3 regions of the Bacillus sp. JK106 genome follow, and region 3 is predicted to be linked to each of the others. Evidence: predicted binding sites of a transcription regulator. Region 3 holds the regulator's gene; each other region holds the start of a gene.
What was found. The regulator LexA, encoded in region 3, represses DNA repair genes until DNA is damaged. The targets are predictions, from matches to a motif close to CGAACATATGTTCG.
Positions count from the first base shown of each region.

Region 1: recA (recombinase RecA) is a predicted target of LexA. The motif match lies at 2,157-2,170, and genes of this name have one in related genera.
Region 2: uvrB (excinuclease ABC subunit UvrB) is a predicted target of LexA. The motif match lies at 3,337-3,350, and genes of this name have one in related genera.

Region 1 covers NZ_JBSJQC010000002.1:821,171-827,342, forward strand. The annotation lists gene ACWJJS_RS09565 (helix-turn-helix domain-containing protein) at 1-148, shown strand, start outside; gene pgsA (CDP-diacylglycerol--glycerol-3-phosphate 3-phosphatidyltransferase) at 222-803, shown strand; gene ACWJJS_RS09575 (competence/damage-inducible protein A) at 821-2,071, shown strand; gene recA (recombinase RecA) at 2,242-3,285, shown strand; gene ACWJJS_RS09585 (serine hydrolase domain-containing protein) at 3,453-4,634, shown strand; gene rny (ribonuclease Y) at 4,927-6,172, shown strand, end outside.
Region 2 covers NZ_JBSJQC010000001.1:572,756-578,927, reverse strand. The annotation lists gene uvrA (excinuclease ABC subunit UvrA) at 1-1,268, opposite strand, end outside; gene uvrB (excinuclease ABC subunit UvrB) at 1,276-3,261, opposite strand; gene ACWJJS_RS02970 (CsbA family protein) at 3,437-3,673, opposite strand; gene ACWJJS_RS02965 (PEP/pyruvate-binding domain-containing protein) at 3,975-6,172, shown strand, end outside.
Region 3 covers NZ_JBSJQC010000002.1:966,384-972,555, reverse strand. The annotation lists gene tkt (transketolase) at 1-1,208, opposite strand, end outside; gene ACWJJS_RS10025 (DUF896 domain-containing protein) at 1,375-1,608, opposite strand; gene ACWJJS_RS10020 (YneB family resolvase-like protein) at 1,677-2,327, opposite strand; gene yneA (cell division suppressor protein YneA) at 2,343-2,654, opposite strand; gene lexA (transcriptional repressor LexA) at 2,811-3,431, shown strand; gene ACWJJS_RS10005 (hypothetical protein) at 3,771-4,199, opposite strand; gene ACWJJS_RS10000 (YndM family protein) at 4,341-4,790, shown strand; gene ACWJJS_RS09995 (prohibitin family protein) at 4,818-5,648, opposite strand; gene ACWJJS_RS09990 (hypothetical protein) at 5,635-5,784, opposite strand; gene ACWJJS_RS09985 (poly-gamma-glutamate hydrolase family protein) at 5,893-6,172, opposite strand, start outside.

The DNA of each region.
Region 1 (6,172 bases), 150 kb from region 3:
AAAAGACGTCACGGATCAAAAGCAGATTGAAATCCGCACGGGCTATGCCCCTAACCTGAAAATTAAAATCAACGGAGAGGTTCTGTCCTATGAACTCAATCCGCATGATGTGATGGCGCAGACCATCACAATCAAGATGAAAAAATAAAAGGGGAAAAGTCATCTGAACGATTAAGATGACTTTTTCTTCACGTCCGAGTACATATTATTGGAGGGGCTTTATGTTTAACTTACCGAATAAAATCACACTGGCAAGAATCGCTTTAATTCCTGTATTTATGATTATCATGCTTGTTCCTTTTCATTGGGGCAGCGTTCATATAGGGGATGAATCGATTCCGGTCGCGCATCTTACGGGAGCTGTTTTATTCATTATCGCATCAACGACTGACTGGGTGGATGGCTACTACGCCAGAAAACTGAACCTCGTGACAAACTTCGGGAAATTTTTAGATCCGCTGGCTGACAAACTGCTGGTGTCCGCGGCATTAATTACGCTTGTGCAATTTGACCTTGCGCCGGCGTGGATGGTCATCATCATCATCAGCCGCGAATTTGCCGTAACGGGATTAAGACTTGTGCTGGCGGGAACGGGGGAAGTTGTAGCCGCCAATATGCTGGGGAAAATTAAAACATGGGCCCAGATCATCGCTGTTGCCGCGCTTTTGCTGCATAATCTTCCGTTTGAGCTCGTTTCTTTCCCGTTCGGCGATATCGCTTTATGGGTGGCCGTGCTCTTCACAGTCATTTCCGGCTGGGATTATTTTGCGAAGAACTGGGATGCGTTAAAAACATCTAACTAAGGAAGAAGGACTTAAAGATGGAAATAGCAAAAAAAGCAGAAATCATTGCGGTCGGCTCGGAGCTTCTGCTCGGCCAGATCGCCAATACGAACGCGCAGTTTATCAGTAAAGAGCTGGCGGAAATCGGTGTAAACGTGTTTTACCATACCGCTGTCGGTGACAATCCGGAGCGGCTTAAGCAAGTCATCCGCATTGCCGAAGAGCGCTCAGACCTGATTATTTTTTCAGGCGGCCTCGGGCCGACCAAAGACGATTTAACGAAAGAAACCATTGCAAACACACTGGGGCGCCCGCTCGTTCTGAATGACGAAGCATTCCGGTCGATCGAAGAATATTTCGTGAAAACAAAACGGACCATGTCGCCGAATAACCGCAAACAGGCGCTCGTCATTGAGGGCTCGGACGTTTTGGCGAATCATTTCGGCATGGCGCCGGGAATGCTTGCAGAGCACGGCTCAAGGCTTTATATGCTGCTTCCCGGACCGCCGAGCGAGCTGCGTCCGATGTTTGAAAATGAAGCGAAACCGCTGCTTCTTAAAAAGCTTGGTTCTAATGAGAAAATCGTTTCAACCGTGCTGCGGTTTTTCGGAATCGGTGAATCCCAGCTTGAAGCTGATTTAGAAGATATCATTGACGCGCAGACGAATCCGACGATTGCGCCGCTTGCTGCTGACGGCGAGGTCACGCTGCGTTTAACGGCGAAACATGCTGACGAAAAAGAAACAGAACGGCTTTTAAAAGAAACGGAAGCCGCCATTTTAGAACGTGTCGGTGAATTTTTCTACGGATATGATGATACGTCCCTGGTGAAGGAGCTTTCAAAAGCATGCAGACAAAACAAAATCACGATTTCTTCTGCCGAAAGCTTTACAGGCGGCCTGTTTTCAGAGTGGGTGACTGATTTAAGCGGTGCGTCTCAACTATTTGCAGGGGGCGTTGTCTGCTATTCCGACAGCGTGAAACAGCATGTGCTCGGCGTGAAAGCTGAGACGCTCGCAGAAAGCGGAGCGGTCAGCAAAGAGTGTGCGAAAGAGCTTGCAGCCGGTGTGAGAAAGCTGACCGGAAGCGATATCGGCATCTGCTTTACCGGGGTTGCGGGTCCCGACCCGCAGGAAGGGCATGCGCCGGGCCGCGTCTTTATCGGCATTTCAGCGGAAGGAAAAGAAGAGGTGCACGAATTTCACTTTTCCGGCTCAAGAACCGGAATCAGAAAGCGCGCCGCTAAATACGGCTGCCATCTCATTTTAAAAATGCTGGATCAAAAATAAAGTTTTAAAGAGCCGTTTTCTCTGATTTTTAAGTTTTATAAGGGAAATTATGCTCTTTTGCAGAAAAGCGAACGCGGAAAAAATCCGAATATGCGTTCGCTTTTTTCTTGGCAAATGCCAGTAAACAAGGTATAGTATATGTAGTGGCAAGATAAAGGAGGAAAAAATAAATGAGTGATCGTCAGGCAGCCTTAGATATGGCTCTTAAGCAAATAGAAAAACAATTCGGCAAAGGTTCCATCATGAAGCTCGGAGAAAAAACGGATACAAGAATTTCAACGGTGCCAAGCGGCTCCCTTGCACTTGATACCGCTCTCGGAATAGGCGGATACCCGCGCGGACGGATTATTGAAGTATACGGACCTGAAAGTTCAGGTAAAACGACTGTAGCGCTTCACGCAATCGCTGAGGTTCAGGAAAAAGGCGGACAGGCCGCATTTATTGATGCTGAGCATGCTCTTGATCCTGTTTACGCGCAAAAGCTCGGTGTCAATATCGAAGAGCTTCTGCTTTCTCAGCCGGATACGGGAGAGCAGGCGCTTGAGATTGCTGAAGCGCTGGTGCGAAGCGGAGCTGTTGATATCGTAGTCGTTGACTCTGTTGCGGCGCTTGTTCCAAAAGCTGAAATTGAAGGTGACATGGGTGATTCACACGTCGGTTTACAGGCGCGTCTTATGTCTCAGGCGCTCCGTAAGCTTTCCGGCGCTATCAATAAATCTAAAACAATCGCAATCTTTATTAACCAGATTCGTGAAAAAGTCGGCGTTATGTTCGGAAATCCGGAGACGACACCGGGCGGCCGCGCGCTGAAATTCTATTCTTCCGTGCGTCTTGAAGTGCGCCGTGCCGAGCAATTAAAGCAGGGTAACGACGTCATGGGGAATAAAACGAGAATTAAAGTCGTAAAAAACAAAGTCGCTCCTCCGTTCCGTACGGCTGAAGTGGACATTATGTACGGTGAAGGAATCTCCAAAGAAGGGGAAATCATCGACCTTGGAACTGAACTGGATATCGTGCAAAAAAGCGGTTCGTGGTATTCTTATGAAGAAGAACGCCTCGGTCAGGGCCGTGAAAACGCCAAGCAGTTCTTAAAAGAAAATAAAGACATCATGCTGATGATTCAGGAACAAATCCGTGAACATTACGGTTTAGACAATAACGGTGTAACGGACAAAGCGGAAGAAGTTCAGGCAGAGATGGAATTAGAAGAATAAAAACACGATCAAAAGAGCGGAGTAAGCAATTTCCGCTCTTTTTTTTGTGTGTTTCAAAAAACACTGGCTGTTTCGGAAAATTTTATCTGGAATGTTACAACTTTTTTCACCCTTCACTCGTCTAACATCATGGCGAAAGTTGAAATTATATCTGAGGAGGAAAAAAGATGACGAGCCCCCGCCGCACAAGAATAAATAAAAAAAGAAAGAAGAAGCTGATGAAAACGGGAGGGCTGTTTCTTTTTCTGCTGCTTGTCACTGTTTTTATTATGATCTGGACCGTCACAGCGCATCATCGGGAGAAAGAATCCGTTAAAAACGCTCCCGCCGCTCAATCTGATACTTCAAAAGACCAGACTCAACAGAAAAAAGAAAAGACGCAAAAAGAGAAAACACCTAAATCAATCGATCACAATAAACAGATCAGCAATTACTTGCAACAGATCGGGTTCAGCGGCACAGCAATGATCGTAAAAGATGGAAAAGTTGTGCTGAAAAAAGGCTTTGGCTATGCGGACCGAAAACAAAAAATTAAAAACAATCCGGAGACATCATATTATATCGGTTCTTCACAAAAAGCGTTAATCGCGACGGCTGTCCTGCAGCTTGAAGAAAAAGGGCTGCTGCAGACGAGTGACCCCGTCAGTACATACTTGCCGAATTTTCCTAACGGCACGCGCATTACATTGAAAAACCTGCTCAATCATACGTCCGGCATAAACGGGCATATTGAGGGTCGGGGACCGATTTCTCCAATTGATTTAATCAAGGATATAGAATACCGCGGAATTAAACGGCAGCCCGGGGTTTGGGATTACAGGGATTCCAACTATTCAGTGCTTGCTTATATCGTATCTCAGGTCAGCGGGGAGTCTTATGAACAATATATAAAAGAACACGTGTTCAAACCGGCCGGAATGAAGCATGCCGGATTTTACAAAACATTTGCTGAAGCCAAATATCCTGCCGTCGGCTACAAAGTCGATGAGAGCGGCAGTCTTGTAACGCCGCACCTTTTGGATTTATCGCAGCTGTACGGGGCGGGCGATATGTATATGAGCGCTGAAGATCTCTATAAATTTGATAAAGCGATCGTAAACGGCACGCTCCTTTCAAAAGAAAGCTTCACAAAAATGTTTACAGCAGGAAGCAGTGCCGCTTACGGGATGGGGTTTTACATTGATCCGGGAAGCTATTCCAATCACGGTGTTATGCCCGGTTACAACATTTTGAACAGCTTCAGCCATTCGGCAAGCAAATATGTCATATTACTGTCAAACATTCAGAATAACGCCAAATTAGGACAGGTAAACAATAGAATTTACCAATTGCTTAACCAGGCGGACTGACAGAGCCGTCATTCACGAAAAGCGGAGGAAGGTATGGTATGATATATACATGGGCGACGATCCGAGCTGAAGGCGAATCGTTAAGCTGGCAAGCTTGACAAGTATTTCCGACACAATTACAATGAAGTTGTAACATTTGTTTTTTTAACATGATTGTTAAACCATTTAAACTTGACAAGGGCATGAGAGACTCATTCCCTGTGAAGGTTCTGTATGTTGAGAAAATCAGACAATGTACATGCCGGCACTTATTTAAGCAAAAACCAAGTTCATAGCAAGAGGAGGTGAAAGTATGACCCCAATGACGGTTCTCATCTCCATTTTGCTGACTCTGCTCGGTTTAGTTGTTGGCTACTATGTTCGTAAAACCATTGCCGAAGCAAAGATTGCGGGCGCACGCGGTGCTGCCGAGCAAATCCTTGAAGATGCAAAGCGTGATGCTGAAGCACTGAAAAAAGAAGCTCTGCTTGAAGCAAAGGACGAAATCCATACACTTCGAATAGATGCTGAACAGGAAGTTCGTGAAAGACGAAATGAGCTTCAAAAACAAGAAAACCGTTTACTTCAAAAAGAAGAAAATCTTGACCGTAAACACGAAGGAATTGATAAACGGGAAGCGATGTTGGAGAAGAAAGATCATTCTCTGAATGAACGACAACAACATATTGAAGAGATGGAAAGCAAAGTGGATGAGATGATTCGTATGCAGCAGTCAGAACTCGAACGCATTTCGAGCCTGACACGGGATGAAGCGAAACAAATCATTCTTGACCGGGTTGAAAATGAGCTTTCACATGACATCGCCATCATGACAAAAGAAACCGAAAACCGTGCGAAAGAAGAGGCAGATAAAAAGGCGAAAAACATTCTGTCGCTTGCTTTGCAGCGCTGTGCAGCAGATCATGTTGCCGAAACGACGGTATCGGTCGTCAATCTTCCGAATGATGAGATGAAAGGACGTATCATCGGCCGTGAAGGGCGTAACATTCGTACGCTTGAAACGCTTACAGGTATTGACCTGATTATTGATGACACACCTGAAGCAGTCATTCTTTCCGGATTTGATCCGATCAGACGGGAGACGGCAAGAATCGCTCTTGATAAACTCGTTCAGGATGGCCGTATTCATCCGGCGCGCATTGAAGAAATGGTTGAAAAATCCCGCCGTGAGGTTGATGACTATATCCGGGAAATGGGTGAGCAGACGACGTTTGAAGTCGGCGTTCACGGACTCCACCCGGATCTGATCAAGATCCTCGGCCGGTTGAAATTCCGTACAAGCTACGGGCAGAACGTACTGAAACATTCTATGGAAGTTGCGTTTTTAGCCGGTTTAATGGCTTCCGAGCTTGGAGAAGATGCAAAGCTTGCCAAGCGGGCCGGTCTTCTGCATGACATCGGTAAAGCAATTGACCATGAAGTGGAAGGAAGCCACGTGGAAATCGGAGTGGAGCTTGCGACCAAATATAAAGAGCATCCAGTCGTCATTAACAGTATTGCGTCACACCACGGAGACGAAGAGCCGACTTCCATTATCG
Region 2 (6,172 bases), on a different contig from region 3:
ACCAAAACGGCAAGCGCTTCTTTCTTCAGCCGGTAGCCTTTGCACGTCGGGCACGGCTTCTGTGACATGTACTGCTCCATCTGTTCACGGATATAATCGGAGCTTGTCTCTTTATACCGTCTCTCAATATTGCGCAGCACACCTTCAAATTCAATTTCATTTTCGCGCACTTGTCCGAAATCATTCTCGTATTTAAAGTAGATCCGTTCATTGCCGCTGCCGTACAGCACTTTATCAAGCTGATGCTTCGGCAGGTCTTTGACCGGAGTCTCCATATCAATGCCGTAATGGCGGCAGACCGCCTGAAGCAGCTGCGGATAATATTGTGAACTGATCGGCGTCCACGGCGCGATGGCGTGTTCCTTTAACGACAGTTCAGGATTGGGAATGACGAGCTCAGGGTCCACTTCCAGCTTCAAGCCGAGACCGTCGCAAGTCGGGCAGGCGCCGAACGGGCTGTTAAACGAAAACAGCCGGGGTTCAAGCTCCCCGATAGAAAAACCGCACAGCGGACAGGCGTGATGCTCGCTGAACATCAGCTCTTCCTGACCGATGACATCTATCATGACACGGCCTTCCCCTAAGCGGAGCGCGCTTTCCAGTGAGTCGGAAAGCCTGGCGGCAACCCCTTCCTTGACGACAATCCGGTCAATGACTACTTCAATGGAATGCTTTTTGTTTTTTTCAAGTTCAATATCGTCGGAAAGCTCGGCCATTTCTCCGTCAATCCGCACCCTTACGTAACCTTGCTTTCTGATTTGGTCAAGCACTTTGACATGGGCGCCTTTTCTGCCTGAGATGATCGGCGCAAGCACTTGAAGCTTCGTCCGCTCCGGATATTCAAGAATCCGGTCAACCATCTGTTCGATCGTTTGCGACGTAATTTCAATGCCATGCTCCGGGCAATGCGGCTTCCCGACCCTCGCGTACAGCAGCCGGAGATAATCATAAATCTCCGTTACCGTTCCGACGGTTGACCGCGGATTGCGGCTTGTCGTCTTCTGATCAATGCTGATCGCCGGAGAAAGCCCTTCGATCGCATCAACGTCCGGCTTATCCATCTGCCCTAAAAATTGGCGCGCATAGGCAGAAAGCGATTCAACATACCGCCTCTGTCCTTCCGCGTAAATGGTGTCAAAGGCAAGGGATGATTTTCCCGATCCGGACAGCCCCGTCACGACGACGAGCTGATCCCGGGGAATCGTTACATCAATGTTTTTTAAATTGTGCGCCCTTGCGCCTTTCACCTCGATCCGGTCAATTGCCATGTGTTCATCATCCTTCCGCTTTAAGCTCTAACAGTAAATCACGAAGCTCTGCCGCCCGCTCGAAATCAAGCGCTCTGGCCGCCTCTTTCATTTCGTGCTCCATTTGCTCAACGACTTTCTGGCGTTCTTTCTTCGTCATCTTCGCCAGTTTAGGCGCGGCTTTTGTTTTATATTCTTCTTTATCCTCAGCGGCCTGCGTCGCGCGGATCACATCGCGGATTTCCTTATTGATCGTTTGCGGCGTAATGCCGTGAATTTCGTTAAAGCGCTCCTGCTGTTCCCGGCGGCGCTTCGTTTCATTAATCGCGATTTCCATCGAATTCGTGATTTTATCGGCATACATGATGACGCGGCCTTCCGCGTTTCTGGCCGCCCGTCCGATCGTCTGAATCAGCGAACGTTCAGAACGGAGGAAGCCTTCTTTATCCGCATCGAGAATGGCGACAAGTGACACTTCCGGAATATCAAGCCCTTCCCTCAGCAGGTTGATGCCGATTAACACATCATGTTTTCCGAGGCGGAGGTCACGGATGATTTCAATCCGTTCAAGCGTCTTAATCTCGGAATGCAGATAATTGACCTTGATGCCGATTTCCTTGAGGTAATCGGTCAGATCCTCTGACATTTTTTTCGTTAAAGTCGTCACGAGAACGCGTTCATTCCGTTCAATCCTCGCCTGAATCTCGCCGATCAGATCATCAATCTGTCCTTCGATCGGACGGACGTCAATGAGAGGATCGAGGAGTCCCGTCGGTCTGATGATCTGCTCGATCATTTCCGGCGTATGCTCAATTTCATACGGTCCCGGAGTCGCCGACACGTACACGATATTGTGCATATGCTTTTCAAATTCCTCGAATCGGAGCGGACGGTTGTCAAGCGCTGACGGCAGGCGGAACCCGTGATCGACAAGCACCTGTTTTCTCGCCTGGTCACCGTTGAACATGCCGCGCACCTGCGGAATCGTCACATGTGATTCATCAACGACGATCATAAAATCGTCCGGAAAATAATCAAGCAGCGTATACGGCGTAGAACCAGGAGGACGGAGCGTCAAATGTCTTGAATAGTTCTCGATCCCTGAGCAAAAACCCATTTCCCGCATCATTTCAAGATCATACCTCGTCCGCTGCTCAAGCCGCTGCGCTTCAAGGAGCTTGCCGTTTTCGTGCATCACTTTCAAGCGCTCCTCAAGCTCCTGTTCAATATTCAGAATCGCTTTTTCCATCTTTTCCGCCCGGGTGACGAAGTGGGAAGCCGGGAAAATCGCGACATGGTCACGGTCGCCGAGAATTTCTCCGGTCAAAGCGTCGACCTCCCTGATCCGCTCAATTTCGTCTCCGAAAAATTCCACTCTGATACAATGTTCGTCACGGGAAGCCGGGAAGATTTCCACAACGTCTCCGCGCACGCGGAACGTCCCGCGCTGAAAGTCGATATCATTGCGGGCATACTGGATATCCACAAGCTTTCTCAGAAGCTCGTTCCGCTCAATCTCCATTTCCGGTCTGAGCGACACGACCATTTCCCGGTATTCTTCAGGCGAACCGAGACCGTATATGCATGACACACTCGCGATAATAATGACATCTCTCCGTTCAAACAGAGAGGATGTCGCGGAGTGCCTCAATTTATCAATTTCATCATTAATACTAGCGTCTTTCTCTATAAATGTATCCGTTTGAGGCACATACGCCTCCGGCTGATAATAATCATAGTAGCTGACAAAATACTCGACAGCGTTGTTCGGAAAAAATTCCTTGAACTCGCTGTACAGCTGTCCGGCAAGGGTTTTGTTATGGGCAATGACCAGTGTCGGTTTATTCACTTCTTTAATCAGATTGGACACGGTAAAGGTTTTGCCCGTCCCTGTCGCACCCAGGAGAGTCTGGTGTTTTCTGCCTTCCTGTATGCCTTTGACAAGCTTCTCAATCGCTTGCGGCTGATCTCCCTGGGGCTGATATTTCGAGACTAACTCAAAACGATCTTTCACAAAAAAGCCTCCGTTTCTTTACGAAATCTTCCTATTGATATAGTAACACAATGACGGGCAAAATCACTAAAAATACGAACTAAAGTTCGATGGTTTATTTTTACCAAGTTAATTTTTGTATAAAAAACCTGCTTTTATGGCGTAAAAGCAGGCATTCTATTTCATATTCACCATGTCAGGCATTGTCTTTCTTTTTGTCTGCTTCTTTTTTGGCCATGTACAGCCCTCCGGCCACCAGCGATACGACATCCAATCCAACGATAAAATACGTTTCGGTGTAACCCTTTAAATAGGATGCGAAAAGCAGTGCGGCTGTGAGAGCGATCGCCACATAGTGGTTAAACGTGACGCGCGTAAAAAGGACAACCAGCATAAAAGGGAAACATAATGCAAAAACGGCTTTTGTAATCACAAAAACCCTCCTCGGGAATTCTTCATCTCATCTGATTATAGTAAAAAATGAAGAATCGGACAATCGTTCCCCCTGCTATCACAATACCCTTTTTCGGCAGTCTTCAATCATCTGTCAAAAAAAATGTGAATATAAATCCATTGAACCATTAACCAGATGAATCGAACTACCTTTCTTCAGCCGAAAGGATGAGAAGGTTTAGGTCTTTGTATCTTTGACAGTTTCTTCCTCCCTCTTTACAATGTAATGATAGTGTTTACTATCATTTTCTTGGATGAAGAAAAAAAGGGGGTCATACCGCATGTATTCAGTGCGATTTCAAAAAGCGGAAGAATCGAGCCGCTCTGCAGGAGCAAAAGGAATGAACCTGATTAAACTGACGAAAAACGGGCTGCCCGTTCCCGGCGGTTTTATCATTCAGACGAATGCCCTGACACGTTTTATGGAAGACAACGGGCTTCAAGCAGATCAGGAACAGATGGAGCGCGCCATTATGAACGGCACGTTTTCAAAAGAGCTTCGGGAGGAACTGACCGCGTCGTTTTATGAATTGAGAGAATCATACGCCTCTGTCGCCGTACGTTCCTCCTCCGCGTCCGAAGATCTTGAAGGCGCTTCTTTCGCGGGCCAGTACGAAACCTATTTAAATATCAAAACAGAAGAAGAGTTTCTCGGAAAAGTGAAAGAGTGCTGGGCTTCCTTCTTCTCGGCGCGGGTCAGCGGTTATAAAGAGAAAATGAACAATGACACCGCAGAACCGTTAATGGGCGTTGTCGTGCAAGGTCTGATCAATTCCGAGGTTTCAGGGGTCATTTTCAGCCGCAACCCCGTCACACACGATGACGGAGAACTGATGATCAGCGCGAGCTACGGCCTCGGAGAAGCAATCGTCTCCGGCAGCGTGACGCCCGACACATTTATCGTCAATAAAGACACATTTCAGATTGAAAAAGAAATCGGCTTAAAAGAAATGTATATCGTCTCTAAAGACGAAGGCGTGACGGAAAAAGAGACGTCCGCTGACATGAGAAGCCGCTTCTGCCTTGATGACGAGAGCGTCAAAGAGCTTGCCATGCTGACGATAAAGACGGAAGAACTGTACGGTTATCCCGTGGATCTCGAATTCGGATTTGCCGAAAATAAGCTGTATCTGCTTCAGGCCAGACCGATTACAACGATCGCGCAGGATCAGAAAGCGGCAGACGAAGAACGGGAATTTATCATGACGCCCCGGGATCAGAAAGATTTTTGGCTCAATATGGAGGCCAATATAGAAGGTCCCGTCAGCCCGTTATTCGCTTCACTCATTGTGCCGGCTTTGGAATACGGCCTCAAAGAGAGCACGAAGGCCTTCCCTGTGATGGGCATCGAGATTGAGCGTGTCAAACTTCATCAGGGCCATGTTTTTTCCAGACAGCATAAGACGGACGACAAGCTGCCCGCAGAACAGTTAGAAGCGCTTTTCCCCGTCTTGGCTGACCGCATGTATGATATTATTCAGGAAACCTTTCTGCCTTTTTATCAAAAGCTGGACGAACTGGCGCATACAGACCATACGCCGGAGACTGCCCTTGATGCGTTCCGAAACCTGCAAGACTTCTATTTAAAAGGATACGAAGAACATTTCAATATTGTCTTACCGCAGGTTGCGTTAAACATGATACTGGAATCTATGTACGGACAGGTTGAGAAAGAAAACACCTCCCTTCTGTATGAAATGCTGGCCGGCGTCATGAATAAGTCATTGGAGACCGACAGACAGCTCTGGCTGCTTTCCGGACAAGTAAAAGACAGCCCTGAACTGCGGCGCGTCTTTACGGTTTCTCATGCCGATGAGCTGCATCAGACGCTTCTGCAATCAAATGAGGGAAAACGCTTTCTCGAACAAGTCGGCGAATTTTTGCAGGAATACGGCTGGAGATCCGTGAAAAGTCATGATCTCATTGAACAAACTTGGGCGGAAAACCCTTATTTCGCTTTGGCCAACATTCAGAACTATGTCCGGAACGGATACGATTTTGACAGTGAGTTTCATAAAACGATAGAAAAACGAAAACAGCTCTACGCCGACTTTATGGATAGAATTGAAGATGACGGCTTCCGGGAGACGTTTGACCGCTATTATCAGTGGACATTGTCTTCATCCGTCATCAAAGATGATCACCATTTTTATATTGATGCGATGCTGGACGCCAAAGCGCGCCTTTGCCTTCTGAAAATCGGCGAGCTGCTTCAAAAACAAGGCGTAATCGATGATCGGGAGGATATGTGGTACTTATACAGCGATGAAGTCGAGAAAGCGCTGGCGTCGCCGGTTCCGATGCAGGAAAAAGCCGCTGAACGAAAACAGCTCTTCCAGCAATATCAATTGCTTGAAGCCCCCGCTTATCTCGGGACTCCGACTTCGGAACAGCTGAAAACGGCTGAACAGATTACCGGCTCCATCACAGAAGATGAAAAAAACACTGAACATCAAATTTACGGACTTGCAGCGTCAAG
Region 3 (6,172 bases):
TTCCCGGCGTAGTCTTTGGCCGTGAAGTCTCCTCCATTTTTGATTGTCGTTTTATTTGAACCCGCAAGGTCAGCAGATCCCCCGACAAAGAAAGGAATTTTCTTGGCGATCCCGTTCAGCACCTCACCTGAAGATGCGCGGGAAGCAAGGCTGCTGCCTTTTTCATAAACGGGAACTTCCTGATCCCAGTCTTTAGGAAGCTCGCCTTTCATGCCGAGTGACAGCTGTTCAGCAAGCTCAGGATATTTTTCTTTATAAGCCGCGAACAGTTCATTCCATTCCTGTTCTTTTTTCGAGCCGGCTTCTTTTACAGCTTGATTGAAATGCCCGTATACTTCTTCCGGAACATAAAAATCTTCTTCAAACGTCCAAGCATACGCTTCTTTTGTCAGCTTGCTCTCTTCTAGTCCTAACGGAGCGCCGTGAACGCCGGATGTGCCCGCGCGGTTTGGAGAACCGAAACCGATCGTGGTTTTCACTTCAATCAAAGTCGGTTTTTTATCATTCTGGCGCGCTTTTTCAATTGCAGCCGTCAATTCAGCGATGTTGTTTCCGTCCTCAACATAAAGAACTTCCCAGTTCATTGCTTCAAAACGCTGCTTTACATTTTCAGAGAAAGAACGGTCTAAATCGCCGTCTAAGGAAATGTCATTAGAATCGTATAATACGATCAGGCGGCCTAATTCAAGATGGCCTGCAAGAGAAGCGGCTTCGGAAGAAATGCCTTCCATTAAATCGCCGTCTCCGCAAATACTGTATGTATAATGATCAACTACATTGAATGAATCACGGTTATATGTCTCAGCCAGATGGCGTTCTGCAATTGCCATTCCCACTGCCATTGCAATCCCCTGTCCAAGCGGCCCGGTCGTTGCGTCTACTCCGGCTGTATGCCCGAACTCCGGATGTCCCGGTGTTTTGCTTCCCCATTGACGGAACTGTTTCAAGTCTTCAATGCTGAGGTCATATCCGCTTAAATGCAGCATGCTGTATAAAAGCATTGAACCGTGGCCTGCTGATAAAACAAAGCGGTCGCGGTTAAACCAGCCCGGATTCTGCGGATTTACATTCATAAATTTCGTCCACAGCGTGTATGCCATCGGAGCGGCTCCCATCGGCATGCCCGGATGTCCGGAATTCGCTTTTTCAATTGCGTCTATAGATAGTGTACGAATGGTGGCAACTGATTTCTTTTCAATTGTATCCATTATAATCCCCTTCCTTATTGTTGTACCTTTTCATCATAAAGCGATGCTGACTTTTTCTCAACTCTTTCAGCTTAAATTTGAGATAAACTTGTTGAAAATTGTCGTAAAGCACATCCTGATATTAGTATATACGAAAAAAGAATACGTATTGCCGTATTCTTTCTGTTTAGTGAAGATTATTTTTCTGTTGTTCTCTTTTTAATTTTTCAGGGGTGACATCGTTGCCTTCCGGATCAATCACTTTTACGCTCTTTAACGTATTTTTCATTGAGGAGCGGAATCCTTTCAAATACTCCTGGCGAAGCTTTTGCTGTTCAGCTTTTTCCTCATCCGTTATCGTGTTTGATTTAGCTTTTTGAGCCAATTCGTTAATTCTTGCGATTTTTTCTTTAGAAATCATAATAAGCTCCTTTGGTGCGTGTTGATTATATACTACTAAAACGCAGTCTTTTTTACAACTGATGCGCGTCAGCTGCCTTCTGTGTCTGCGTTATATTCCTGAAACCGCCGGTGAACCGTGGCTTTGGACACGTCATAGCCGAATCCTCTTAGGGTCGCTGCGATTTCTGCAAAGGTAAGCTTGTTGGCTCTCAGCCTGATAATTTCCGAAACCGGAACCTCTTTTTTTTCTTTTCCGCTGTTTTCATGTCTGTTTTTCAGATTCCGTTCAGGTTTGTAGCCGTTTTTCACGGCTCTTTTCATTCCCCGCCGGATTTTCATATTGTGAATTTTCCTTTGATATTCCTCAACAATACTGACGATTTCAAGTACCATCGAATCAGCTTCGGAAAGCTCCAGTTCACCTTTATGAGCCGTCGTATATATCTTTACGTTCTCCCTGTAAATACAATGCAAAAGCGCAATCTTGGCGTTTCCTCTTCCCAATCTCGTTTCGTCCTGCACCAATATCGCGTCAATATGTGATTTTTTAATTTCATCAAGCATTTCAAATACTCCGTCGCGGTCCATTTCATAACCGCTGGCTTTCTCAGAAATGACTTTCACGACTTCCATGCCGTTTGCAGCAGCGATCTCACTGAGCTCTTCTTCCTGTCTTTTTAATGACGTTTGCTGCTGTTCTTTGTTTGTGCTTACGCGGGCATAAATGAGCGCCTTCATTTCTCTCTTTCCTCTCTAATTGACAATGGCCAGCTGATATACGGCCGGATGCTTCTTCTTAACCGGAAGAATAAGTTCGTCTCCGGGCTTTATATCAGCAGTTTGGAGATGATTATTCTCCGTCACCCACTCAATGAAATCTTCTTTATTAATGTGTTTCTTTTCTGCTACATGATCCGCAAGTGACCAGAGTGTATCGCCGTCCTGAACCTTTATTTTAACATATTGGCTGAGGGACTGATCATTTCCCGCACATGAGACAAGTAAAATAGCGGCACTTAAAATCGCAGTAAACAGCCCGACAAATATGATAGATTCTTTCGCCATGTAAATAACCTCCGATAAGAATGTTTGTTCGCTTTTTATATCTTTCAGTATATACGAACAAATGTTTCTGTCAATCGTTTTTTTCGAACCTATGTTTGTACTGTCAGGAAAATCATGCTATAATCTACTTAAAATCGACGTTTTGAGGTGCGAAATATGACGAAGCTATCAAAAAGGCAGCTTGATATCCTGCGTTTTATTAAAGAAGAGGTAAAAACGAAAGGATATCCGCCTTCTGTAAGAGAGATAGGAGAAGCAGTAGGACTGGCTTCCAGTTCAACCGTGCACGGCCATTTGGCGCGGCTGGAGACAAAAGGCCTGATCAGACGGGACCCTACTAAACCGAGGGCGATTGAGGTATTGGATGAAGAAGAAGTCCATATTCCGAAAAGCCAGGTCGTAAACGTTCCGGTCATCGGGAAAGTGACGGCGGGTATTCCGATTACGGCTGTTGAAAATATCGACGAGTATTTCCCGCTTCCTGACCGGATGGTTCCTCCGGGCGAACATGTCTTTATGTTAGAAATCATGGGAGAAAGTATGATTGACGCCGGCATTTTTGACAAAGATTACGTCATTGTCAAACAGCAGAACACGGCCAATAACGGAGAAATCGTCGTAGCTATGACCGAAGATGATGAAGCGACGGTTAAGCGCTTCTATAAAGAAGACAATTATGTGCGGCTGCAGCCGGAAAATCCGACGATGGAGCCGATTATCCTGCAAAACGTAAGCATTTTGGGGAAAGTGATCGGCGTATTCAGAGCCGTCCATTAATTCTATTAAACTTCATTTATCGTAAAAAACCCCTCTGTAAGGGGTTTTTTTGCATAAAAAAAGCAGATTCGCCCTGGCTTAAGAAACGAACCTGCTAAGGAGGAAAAACTTACATTCTTATTATCCGACATCACACTTTTGAAGTCAACTAATAATGTTTCCCTCAAGAAACTTTTCGTCCATTTTTCAACTTTGTATATTTGTGCGTGATGAATTTGCTTTTGTTTATCTTTTCTTTGGGCGGGTACGTCAAAAATTCATCTATGAATATTTAGTACATAGTGCAATAAGTTAAATATAAATATAAAAAAACCCGCTGCCTTTAGCGAGTATCTATTTTCAATCAAAATGATAATATTCTACACCGTAAAACCCTTTAATATAGACGGGACCACAGACGTTTGAAGAACTTTCAACCAGAATCCTGTATTTGTGATACGGATCAATTGATTTTTTATCCTGGGCACTGAGGTTTAGCCAGCTGCCGCTGTAGTTTTTAGAACTTAATGTATAAAAATTTCCGTTCAGCGCCATCCGCTGGAGTTTCATGCTTAAACCGCACGAAGAGTTGTTCATTATGGTGAACTTATAGCCTAAAAAATAATCGTCGGCAGCTACAGTCCCCGGATTTTCAATATGAAACTCTTTTGCGTTTCCCTCCAAAGTGAAGCTTGTTTTTGATCCGAATTCAGTGGTAGCCGCTTTAGCTGAGTGTATTCCGCTAAAACATAATAAAAAAACAGCAATACATATCCAATATTTTTTCATTTGCATCCCCCTTTTTACATATTTTAACTTGTGCATCCTGTGATGTCTATTCACATTTTACTTTATAACCACTATATACCAGTTTAAAAATTTGCGGATTGCTTACAATGAAGACTAAACGAAATAACGAAGGTGGTTCAAATGAGACACGTAATTGCTTTCGCTTCTAAAACTGCGCTCACACTTGCTTTACTGTACATTGTTCTGGATCTTATGTACCAAGTAACCTTTTTAAACGTTCTGTTTATTACAGTGATCTTAAGTTTAATCACTTATTTTGCGGGTGATTGCATGATTCTGCCGAGAACAAGCAATTTCACAGCCGTTGCAGCTGATTTCGGAATTTCATTCATTATATTATGGATATTCCTGATGAACATTGGCGGGTTTAATGTCTCTCCTGCCGCGGCATCGGTTATCTCTGCACTTTGCATTTCTGTTTTTGAGGCATTTTTTCACCGGTATTTGCAGCAATATGTACTTCCCGAAGATTACCAGGACACAACAGAGACGGATAGCACGCTATGGAGCTATCAAACCGAGGCGTCTGAAGAATTAGTGCCGGAAAAAGACCCTCAGGAAAAAACATAAAAAGGAGGCAATCGCCTCCTTCTCTTTTTATTTTTGCTTCTGATCGTCCAGCGGCAGCTGCAGCAGTGAGTCTGTGCCTGTCGCTTTCGGCGTTTTTCCGTCCCATTTTTCAATCCATTTATATTTGATCATTTCATCGGACATTGATTTCTTAATGATTTCGTTATAGTCAGCGATCCCTTCCGCTTCAATTTTTTTCTTTTTCGCTTCGGCTTCGGCTATTTTAATTTCAGTTTGTGTCCGTTCAAGTTCCTGTGAAGACTTCACCCTTGCATCGATGGCTTCCTGTGTGGCTTTATCCGGCTTTGGTACGCCAAGCGTCAGATCATCAATTAAAAATCCAAGACTCTTCATATCATCAGCAAATCTCTTTTGAACATCGGCAGCGGCTTCTGCAGATTTTTGCCCGTATGTGTCAATAACCGAGTATTTGCTGATTGATTTTCGCGCCGCATCCCACAGCCTTGTTTTTAAATATGTATTTTCGATCGTTTCCACATCTACCGCCCCGAATTTGTTAAACAGATCGACTACTTTATCAGGCTGCACGACATAGTTGTAAGCGATATCCATTTCAATATTTTTACCGTCAGAGGTTGCCACTTTTATATTTTCATTATTCACTGTCTGCATACGCACCGGGTATTCCGTCACTTTATTAAATAATCCGACTAAGTGCCAGCCTTGGTCCAATGTGTCGGATTTTACCCCGCCATTCGGTGAGTATACAACCCCGACATAACCGTTCGGTATTTTTTCAATGAATAGTGACGCTGTGACGCCCGCAATTAAAAGGGCTGCACCTATAATCACACCGCCGAGAATTTTTTTTGTGTTTCCGCGCTTATTTTCGCTCATGCTGATCTTCTTCCTCCCATGACTTTTTTAATTTTTTGGCTCCGCTTCCCACTTGTTTAAAGATTGGACTAAGCATCAGCCATAAACCGAATCCGATGATGACAAGAAGAATGATAGACCCGATCATCACTTTCATTTGCCCACCTCTTTTCTTTCATCCTGTCAATTATGTATACGATCTTAAGAACTTAAAGTTTCATAAATTTCAAAAGAAAAAGCCCCGCCGACAAAATAGGCGTGCTTATTAATAATTGTCACTGATAAAATCAGAAATCGTTTTTGTGAATTGATAAAAGGTCTTATTTTGTGTGGATGCTCTGCTTTTCAGCGTAAAAGTGTCAAATAGTGATGTTCTGAAGCCGGTGCTCATTTCGATTTGGATACTCAATCCGGATGAAGATTGATTGGCAAGGTTGTTCGGACTGACGCCTGCATATTTATCATTTGTGCCAAGAAGAACGGCTGGATACCCGTGCCGTTTCAGCACATCGGTCAAAAGTTCGGCCCGTTCTCTGTCTGTACCG